Regions from separate parts of the Caballeronia sp. INML2 genome, predicted to be linked through region 2. Evidence: predicted binding sites of a transcription regulator. Region 2 holds the regulator's gene; each other region holds the start of a gene.
The links. Region 2 encodes LexA, which represses DNA repair genes until DNA is damaged. Its sites were predicted from a motif close to ACTGTATNNNNATACAGT; they were not measured.
Positions count from the first base shown of each region.

Region 1: a site for LexA is predicted at 1,438-1,455, ahead of imuA (translesion DNA synthesis-associated protein ImuA). Genes of this name have one in related genera too.
Region 3: a site for LexA is predicted at 1,536-1,553, ahead of NCT32_RS09860 (ATP-dependent helicase). Genes of this name have one in related genera too.

Region 1 covers NZ_JALQDH010000097.1:1,647-4,919, forward strand. Annotated here, with positions in the region: gene NCT32_RS31655 (hypothetical protein) at 1-52, shown strand, start outside; gene flhC (flagellar transcriptional regulator FlhC) at 125-709, opposite strand; gene NCT32_RS31665 (flagellar transcriptional regulator FlhD) at 712-1,059, opposite strand; gene imuA (translesion DNA synthesis-associated protein ImuA) at 1,468-2,175, shown strand; gene NCT32_RS31675 (DNA polymerase Y family protein) at 2,099-3,273, shown strand, end outside.
Region 2 covers NZ_JALQDH010000017.1:5,603-8,875, reverse strand. Annotated here, with positions in the region: gene NCT32_RS06515 (sulfate ABC transporter substrate-binding protein) at 1-655, opposite strand, end outside; gene lexA (transcriptional repressor LexA) at 914-1,591, shown strand; gene NCT32_RS06505 (hypothetical protein) at 1,798-2,124, shown strand; gene NCT32_RS06500 (DUF2939 domain-containing protein) at 2,225-2,821, shown strand; gene NCT32_RS06495 (universal stress protein) at 2,839-3,273, opposite strand, start outside.
Region 3 covers NZ_JALQDH010000023.1:291,871-295,143, forward strand. Annotated here, with positions in the region: gene NCT32_RS09860 (ATP-dependent helicase) at 1-1,503, opposite strand, end outside; gene NCT32_RS09865 (hypothetical protein) at 1,654-1,911, opposite strand; gene NCT32_RS09870 (hypothetical protein) at 1,972-2,430, opposite strand; gene NCT32_RS09875 (RNA-binding S4 domain-containing protein) at 2,725-2,946, shown strand; gene NCT32_RS09880 (MATE family efflux transporter) at 3,198-3,273, shown strand, end outside.

The DNA of each region.
Region 1 (3,273 bases), on a different contig from region 2:
CTTAAGTCGTCTTGTCTTCCCGTTCCGCTTCGTCGCCGACGGACGGAAGTAGCGCGGAGCACCGCGCGGCTGCCAGTCGAACTTTCGGCCCTTAAACTGCCGAAGGCCGCTTTCGGACGAACGGTCAAGCCGCTTGTGCTTGCAGAGCGGCGTCGCGCTCAAGCGCTGCTTTCGCGGCCGCCTTCGTCTTGCCGGCTCGCGACGGCGGCTGACAAATACCGCAGACCATCGAATGCGACGGCTCGTGCGCGTGCGCGACGAACTTGCCGTGGCAGCGCGTGCAGCCCGCGAGGCGCAGAATGCCGGCGTCCTTGAAACGGATAAACGTCCAGGCGCGCGTCAGGTCCATCTGCAACGCCTCGCCGTTCATCTCGAAGTGCTCGGCATACAGCGCGTAGGCGCGCGTGAGCAGATCCACACGGTCCAGCCCCTGGCTATTCGCTTCGAGGAAGGCATAGACGTTAGCAAACATCGAGGTGTGGATGTTCGGCGCCCACGTCAGATACCAGTCCTCGGAGAACGGCAGCATGCCCTTGGGCGGCGAGACACCCTTCACTTCCCGATACAAGCGAATCAGTCGCTCACGCGAGAGCGTCGGGATCTCCGATTCCAACACTTGCATGCGCGCGCCGAGCTTGATCAGCGCGATCGCGCGCATGACTTGAGCAGCTTCGGCAGCCAGGCTTTTGGAGGAAACGGTCGTGGTCATGGTTAGGCCGCCAGCAGAGCGTCATTCGTGGCGGCCGAGATCGAAGCTTCGTTGCTGCGACCAGCCAGGCCCGCGAGCATTGCATCGGCGCTCATGCGAAAAAAGCACAACAACTGAGACGACGACGCGAGCTTCTCGGTTTGCGACGGCGAGAGCTTGAGCAGCGTATCCGCCATCTCCGCGGACAGACCCAGATGCGACTGTGCCGCCTCGCGATCCGACGCCAGGACGCGTCGCGCGAGCATCAGGTACGACAGGTTCAATTCGCGGATCGAACCAAGGTCAGAAGAGGCGTGGATCATAGCGGCGGACCAGGTAGTGAGTTCGGCTTGCTCGTTGGCGCCGTTCATCGGCGCGCGAGCAAATTGTCTGACTATGGTCCTTAGTTTGCAACATCTTGTTACACGCGGTAATCGTTTGCTACAGCAAATTTGTCTCGCGCCATCGTTCGCGAAGGAAGGGAATTCATCCTCTTTTGAGCGGATAACGTGTAACAAATAACCATCCTTGGAGGCAAAGATCGGCTAACCCATTGCTCAGTGGCATGCTGCTTGCGCCTTCCTTGCAGCTACGTGCTACGCGACCAAAATGACAGTTTCGGTCATATTTACTCTATGAGGAGTTACCCGACTGATGCGAGAAAACTACACAGTTACCTTTGCAAGTTAAATCCAGGCCAAGTCGCTGACCTAGACCCCAGACCATTCGCCACACGCATCGTGTAGACTACTGTACAAACATACAGTACGGGGTTCGACATGGGAGCGTTAGCCCTCGAGGACATTCATCCAAGTTTGTGGCGAGGTTCGCAGCTGGCCTCTGCTCGCGTGAACGTCGTGCCGTGTGGATCTGAGACCCTTGCCGCAGAACTGCCGGGCGGCGGTTGGCCGAAGGGCGCACTGACCGACCTGCTGGTGCAGCAGCCAGGTGTAGGTGAGATGCGATTGCTGTTGCCGGCGCTGAAGGCTGTCGCGCAACGGCGCATTGCTTTCCTGCAGCCGCCTCATCGCTTTCAACCCGAAGCAGCGGCGTACTGGGGTCTGCCTGAGACGTCGATCAACGTCGTGCGCGCCCAGAAGACCGCCGATGCACTTTGGGCGGGCGAACAGATCCTTCGCGCGGGGACGTTCGGCGCGTTGATCTTCTGGCAAACGCATGTTCGACCCGAAGCCCTGCGCCGCCTGCACCTTGCCGCCCAAACGAGCGAGTCGCTGTTCTTCATGATCCGGCCGCTCGCTTCTGCGAGCGACACGTCGCCTGCCCCGCTTCGCATTGCTGTGCGCCCTGCGCGCGACAGCGTTTCATTGGAGTTCGTCAAGCGCCGAGGCCCAGCGCGTGACGAGCCGCTTGTCGTTGGACTGACCCATTCGCCTATCCTGTTGAATCGCCATGCAAGTGTGGATCGGCGTGTATCTGCCGCACCTCAGCCGCGAAGTCTTCCAGCCGAGCTGGTCGTCCACGAGTGAGACGACTTCCGGCCTGGTCGTGCTCGATCACGAGCGTGTCGTCGCGCTCGATCAGGCAGCGCACGAGGCAGGCGTTCGCGTAGGCATGCGCAAAGGCGGCGTTCTCACGCTCGCGCCCGATGCGCGCATTCACGACAAAGACGAACTGAAGGAGCAGCAGGCCGTCGCGGACGTGGCCACCGCCCTCATGCAGTTCAGCCCGCAGGTCGCGATCGCCGAGGAGCAGACGGTCATGGTCGACGTGTCGGCGAGCTTGCGGTTATTCGGTGGCGTTCGCGCGCTCAGACGAGCAATCCGCGACTCGCTCGCCGCCTTCGGCTTCACGGTGCGGATGAGCGTCGCGCCGACCGGTCAGAGCGCGTGGTTGATGGCCCGCTATCGCGGCGGCCGACGTCTCTCCATCCGCTCGCTGATGCGTCAATTGCCGCGCTTGCCCGCCCTGCTCGTTCTTGAAGCCCGACGCTACGCCGACTGGTTCGACGGCCTCGGATGCACGAGCGTCGCGGACCTGCGGCGCTTGCCGCGCGCCGGTCTGAAAAAGCGCTGCGGCACGGCGCTACTGGATACGCTCGATCGCGCCGTTGGGGAAGCACCCGAACTCTACGAATGGGTCCAGACGCCGCCGTCGTTCAACGCTCGCATCGAATTACCCGATCGCGTCGAGCACGCGGAAGCCGTCCTCTTCGTGGCGCGCCGGCTCATCGTGCAACTGACCGGCTGGCTCGCGAGCAAGCAACTGGCACTCACGCGCTTTTCGATCGAACTCGAACATGAGCGCGGACGCGCGGCGTTGCCGCCAACGACGATTGAGGTCGCGCTCGCGGAACCCACTTGGCACGAGGAACACCTCACGCGCTTGCTGAAAGAGCGGCTCGGACGCGTTGAGCTGGCGGCCGCGGTCATCGCCGTGCGTCTCGAAGTCAACGACGTCGAAGCAGCCGAGCCGCCGTCCGACACGCTATTCCCCGAACCGGGCGGGAGCGCGGCCGACCATAACCGGTTGATGGAACTGCTCGTCGCGCGGCTTGGCCACGAGAACGTCTTGCGCGCCGCGCCCGTGGCCGATCATCGGCCCGAGATCGTATCGAACTGGGTTCC
Region 2 (3,273 bases):
CCTGGCCGCGCTGCACGAAGCTCGTCGTGGCGCCGCGCGCGCCGGAATCGAGCACGCCGGCATTCTTATAGAGCTTCGTCACGAAATCTTTCGCGGTCTGCTCGTTGCCGCCCGGCTTGTGCTGCGCATACGCCCACGCCGCGAGGTAATTCCAGCGCGCGCCGCCCGAGGTCTTGGGGTTCGGCGTGACGATCGACACGCCGGGCTTCGTCAGATCGTCCCAGTCCTTGATGTGCTTCGGATTGCCTTTGCGCACGAGGAACACGATCGTCGACGTGTACGGCGACGCGTTGTCCGGCAGGCGCTTTTGCCAATCCGCGCCGACGAGTCCCTTGGAGGCGAGCGCATCGATGTCGTAAGCGAGCGCGAGCGTGACGACGTCGGCCTGCAGACCGTCGAGCACCGCGCGAGCCTGTCCGCCCGAGCCGCCGTGCGATTGCTTGAAGGTCACCGTCTCGCCGGTATCGGCCTTCCACTTTTTCGCGAACGCCTGATTGAAGTCCTGATACAGCTCGCGGGTCGGGTCGTATGAGACGTTCAGAAACGACGTCTGCGCGAAGGCCGACGCGGCCATCCCAACGCCCGCCGCCGTCAGCGCCGCCGCCGCGAGCAGGCGCCGCGCGCCTTTGCCCAATCCCAGTCTGATGCTTTGCATTCCCCGTTCTCCGTCTTATCGAATTGACGGAATCAGTCTATCGAGGCGTCTATATGATTAGAAATAATCGTTATTCACTTTTTTATACGTAAAACTGCTAAGAACGATATTCCTGGATGGAAAAAGCGATCGCGGCCGCGAAGCGTGCGCGCGGCAGCCGCAGACGGGCGAACTTAAAGTAAAGCTTGAAAAGCGCGAAATACTGTATAAAAATACAGTCACCTGTCCATCCATACAGTGCACCAAGGGCCCGAGCCAGTGACCAAGACATCAAAACTTACCGCGCGGCAGCAGCAGGTGTTCGAACTGATCCAGCGCGCGATCGACCGCACGGGCTTTCCGCCGACGCGCGCCGAGATTGCGGCGGAACTCGGCTTCAGCTCGGCGAATTCCGCAGAGGAGCACTTGCGGGCGCTGGCGCGCAAGGGCGTGATCGAACTCGCGGCGGGCTCGTCGCGCGGCATCAGGCTGCTCGGCGATGCCTCGCGCTCCGATCGTTCGGAGGACATGCCCCATCAATTCACGCTGCCGCATCAGAGCATCATGCAGCTGTCGCTGCCGCTCGTCGGGCGTGTCGCGGCCGGAAGTCCGATCCTCGCGCAGGAACACATCTCGCAGCATTACGCCTGCGACCCCGCGCTCTTTTCCAGCCGGCCGGACTATCTGCTGAAAGTGCGCGGCCTCTCGATGCGCGACGCCGGCATCCTCGACGGCGACTTGCTGGCCGTGCAGAAGCGCACCGAAGCGAAAGACGGACAGATCGTGGTCGCGCGTCTCGGCGACGACGTGACGGTCAAACGCTGGAAACGCCGTCCGGACGGCGTCGAGCTCATCGCCGAAAACCCGGATTACGAGAATATTTTCGTGCGCTCCGGCAGCAGCGATTTCGCGCTGGAAGGCATCGCGGTCGGGCTGATTCGTTCAGGCGAGTTCTGAGGTCTCCGCGCGACATGGGCGGGAAGCGAAAGTCGGAGGCAAATCATTCGCTCACTTTCGCAACGGGACAAGAAATGTCTCATTGACATCGCAAGATAGCCTCACCAACCGCTTTCGACGTTCAGTCGAGCCGGTTCAAACATAACAAGCATGACGGCCGCCGTGCGCGGTGCGCCGCGGTGCGTCCTATCGTCTGGAGAGTCATCATGGAACGTTTTGCCCGGCTGCTGCCCTTCCGTCAATTCGGCCGCCTGCGCCATCTGCGCGCGCTGATCGCCTGCGGCATGCCGCGCGCCGAAACTACGTCGGATCTCTTCGACGAAATGCCCGCGCTGCCGTCCCAGCAGCCGGCTTTCGCGCGCGTGTCGTTGAACAGCACAGTGCATGCGGAGCCGGAACAGCGCGCGCCGGTGCGTGTCTATCGCGGCCAGTCACGCGTGATTCTGGTAGGCAAGATCGACGAAGTGTCGCGCATGATCGACCGTTGCATCGCGGAGGAAAACGCAGGGCTCACCGGCGGCATCCTCGCCTGAAACGAGGCGCACCGCCCGCAGAATGTGAATCAACGGGATTTATCACGCGCCTGCGAGGTCAATTTCAGATTCACGTTTTGCAGAGAGGCTTCGCCGTCGCATGTCCCGCACTAGCCGCTCCGTCGCCGCCGCAGTCCTCGTCCTGATTCTCGCCGCGGCGCTCGCTTTTATCTATGCGTCGCCTTACATCGCGCTGAACCGCGTAAAACGCGCAGCCGATGCGCGCGATGCGCAGACCGTCAACGAGTACGTCGATTTTCCCGCGCTGCGCGCGAGCCTCAAGGAGCAGGTCGGCGCGCTGCTCACGCGCCGCGTCGATATACAAAAGAGCAATCCGCTCGCGATCATCGGGGCGATGATCGGCGCAGCGCTCGTCGGTCCTCTGGTGGACTCCTATGCGACACCGGACGGCGTCGCGGCGATTCTGAACGGCATTCCGCCGCGCGGCGATCCGGGCGAGCAGCCGCCGCCGGCCGGGAGCGGCTCATCGGCGGCGCACCCGGACGCGCCGGCCCCCGGCGTCACGACCGCGCAGCAGGCACCGAAGGTGCCGCCCCAGACCACGGCCGGTTATCGAAGCCTGAACACGTTCGTCGTCACGTATCAGCACGGCGCCGGAGATGCGCGTTACTCGGCGATCTTCCATCGCTACGGCCTCGTGACATGGAAGCTCGTCGCGGTCGATCTCAACGGGTGACGCGTCGAACGTCCTCTTCAGGCGCCGGCTTCGGCCTTGACCGGTTTCGCGGCGTAGGCCGCTTCGTCTTCGGCCTCCGCCGATTCACCGGCCTGACAGACGGCTACAAGAATGCTGCACTTCACGCGGTCGAGCAACGGAGTGTTGCCCGCGCCCATCCACCAGCGCGCGAGACCGTTGCGGCAGCGATGCCCCACCACGACGAGATCGACCTGAAGGCTTTCCGCAAGCGCGGCGATTTCGTCGATCGGGTGCCCGAACGCGAAGTGTCCCTGCGCCTGAAGACCCCGCTCGCGCAGCCAGTCGACGCCTTCCTGCAAAATGTCGCGCGCGGCCTCCTCGAAGCGTCCGCAGGCCATATCGGTTAGCAGTCCGGCGCTCTGCGCAATGCTCGATCGCATGTCCACCACCGCGAGGACGTGCGTCTCGGCATTCAGGTCCAGCGCGAGATT
Region 3 (3,273 bases), on a different contig from region 2:
GCGGCCGCAGAGCTTTGCCATCAGCCCGACGAAGCGCGGCCAGTCTTCGCTGGCGCGTGCGGGCGCCTGAAACCTGGCGATCGCACCCGGCGCCTCGTCTTGCGCAACGCTGTCGAGCAAGCGCCCCGCGATCGCCGGACCGATGCCCGGCAGCAACTGCGCGACCCGAAAGCCCGCGACGCGGTCGCGCGGATTCTCCGCCCAGCGCAGCACCGCCAGCACATCCTTCACGTGGACCGAATCGAGAAACTTGAGTCCGCCGAACTTCACGAAGGGAATGTTCCGCCGCGTGAGTTCGATTTCGAGCGTCGCACTGTGATGCGCGGCGCGGAACAGCACGGCTTGCGCCTTGAGCTTCATGCCCGCCTCGCGCGCCTCGAGCACTTTCTCGACGACATAGCGCGCCTGGTCGGCTTCATCGGCGACGGAGACGACGCGCGGCTTCTGCGCCGAGGCCTTGTCGGTCCACAGGTTCTTCGTATAGCGCTCCGACGCGAGCCCGATCACCGCATTCGATGCCTCGAGAATCGGCAGCGTCGAGCGATAGTTGCGATCGAGCGTGACGGTCGCGGCGGGCGGATCGAAATGGCCCGGAAAATCGAGGATGTTGCGCACGGTCGCGCCGCGAAACGAATAGATGGATTGCGCGTCGTCGCCGACGACGGTCAGGCCGCGCCCGTCCGGCTTCATCGCGAGCAGGATGGACGCCTGCAGGCGGTTGGTGTCCTGATATTCGTCGACGAGCACGTGATCGAAACGGCTCGCGAGATCCGCCGCCACCGATGGCTCGGCCGCGAGATGCGACCAGTACAGCAGGAGGTCGTCGTAATCGAGCACGCTTTGCGCCTGTTTCGCGCTGACGTAGGCCGCGAACAGACGCTTCAGATCGGCTTCCCACTCACGGCACCACGGATACGACTGATCGAGCACGTGGCTGAGCGACGCGCCCGTGTTCACGACGCGCGAGTAGATCGCGAAGCAGGTCGATTTCGCGGGAAAGCGCTTCTCCTTCGACGACAAGCCAAGCTCGTGCCGCACCAGATTCATGAGATCGGCGGAGTCTTCGCGATCGTTGATCGTAAAAGACGGCGCGAGTCCGACGAGATCGGCGTAATCGCGCAACAGCCGCGCGCCGACGCTGTGAAACGTGCCCGACCACGTCAGCCCCTGCGCGATGGCGCTTTTCTTGCCGAGCGCGTTGATCGCGATGCGCGAGACGCGCCGCGTCATTTCGAGCGCCGCGCGGCGCGAAAATGTGAGCAGCAGAATGCGATGCGGATCGGCGCCCTTCACCAGCAGATGCGCGACGCGATGCGCGAGCGTGTTGGTCTTGCCCGAGCCCGCGCCGGCGATCACGAGCAGCGGCCCGCCCGCGCGCCCCGGTTCGTCGACGCCGAATTCGACAGCTTCGCGCTGCGCCTCGTTGAGCTTCGCGAGATAGTCGGCGACCTGTTTCGCGGTGGAATCGGAAGCGGCGTCGGCGGTGTCGGGAAGCGTGAGCACGTGGAAGAAGGCGGCGGAAATGAGTGACGCACACTGTATATCCATACAACCCGCGCACGCAAGCCTTTGGCTCGACTGGAGTTTCGGCCCCAAAAAGCAGCGAGCCCGGTTCGCGGGGAACCGGGCTCGCATTGGTACGGAAAGCGCGTACTACTCCGCCTTCTTCGCGTTCTTCAGCTTCGCGTCGGCGGCGGCTTCGTTGGCGTCGGACTGCGCCTCCGTCTTCTTCTTGTCGGCCTTGGCTTGTGCGACGGCCGCCTTCTTGTCGGCCTTCGTCTGTTCCTTCGCGGCCTTTTGATCGGCGGCGGTCGGTGCGTCGGACGTCGTCTGCGCGAACGATGCCGCACTCACGCTCGCGAACGTTCCGGCAATCAGCGCCGCCAGTAGCGCATTGATTTTTCGATTCATGATGTCCTCCCTTTTGTAGATGCCGCGAGCCGCACCGCGCGGACTCGCGGCGCGTCACGCTCAGTGCTGCAGGCCCGTGTCCTTCGGCGTGCCCGGCTCCGTCGCGTTCAGTTCCGCCTTCGCGGCGTCCTTGTCCGCCTTGCGATTGATCTTCGCGTTCTGCACTTCTTCCTTGTACTGCGCCTTCGCCTGCTGGTTCTGCGCCTTCAACTCGGCCTTCGACGCCTTCTTCGACGCGCGATACTCGGCGTTCGCCTGCGCGTTCGCGGTGCGGCGCTGGACCAGCGGATCGGTCGGCGCCGGCGCGACGATGTTCTGCTGCGGCGGCGTCATCGGCTGCTGGGCCTGTGCGGGCATCGCATTACCGATCTGGCCGGGCGCCTGCGTGGGCGCAGCCTGCATCGGCTGCACGGTCTGAGGCTGCATCGGGGCGGCTTGGGGCGCGGTCTGAGCATAAGCGCCCGAAGCGGCGAGCGTGGCGATGGCGGAGCCGATCAAAAGGATTCGTGCGCGAGTCATGAGCTAGTCCTCTCTTTAGTTGGCGTCGGCGGCTCTGATCATGGCGAGCGAACCGCGCGACTTTTGTCGATTGGAAAGATGACCGAAGCTGCATCGATCAACCGGTCGGACCGGGCGACGATCGGGCAAGTTCGCGAAAACCAGTCATTGTTACCGACGGTTTCATCTGGCTACATTTGCCAACCTGTTCACTTGCGTTCCGATTACCGGTCCCGCGATGGCACAGCACGGCGCATGCCCGGCGCACGCATGTTCGTGGTTTATCATGGAGGCCTTTTCCGCTTCACCCGTCCCATGCCGCCACTCCAATTCACCCTCACGAGCGAGTACGTCGAACTCCACAATCTGCTCAAGCTGATGGGCCTCGCGGATAGCGGCGGCTCGGCGAAGGCGCGCGTCGCGATGGGCGATGTCACCGTCGACGGCAAAGTGGAGCTGCGCAAGACCTGCAAGATCCGCGCGGGCCAGAAGGTGAAGCTCGACGGCCAGACGATCCACGTGCGCGCGCCCGAGTAGCACCGCGCCGCTTGCGCGCACGCGCCACGCGCTTGAGAAATCCGGCTCATAAGCGATCACGTCATCGACAGGCCGCACGCGAGGCAATAAGCTAGTCGTCTTTCGTTCTGGTTTCAGCGCCGGGTCTGTAGCGTCGGTTTTCCCGTCAGCGCACGTTTCGCAGTGCGCTCCGCTTGTTGCCCTTCCGCATTCCAGTCCGCGACGCTCAGTGCATTGACTGATGCGCCGCCTTTGTTTCCATCCGATCAGCCATGCAACCGCAAGTCACGCCCGCCGCGCGCGCGCATCAAGGACCGCCGAGCCTCTCGCGGCACGCCGTCGACACGG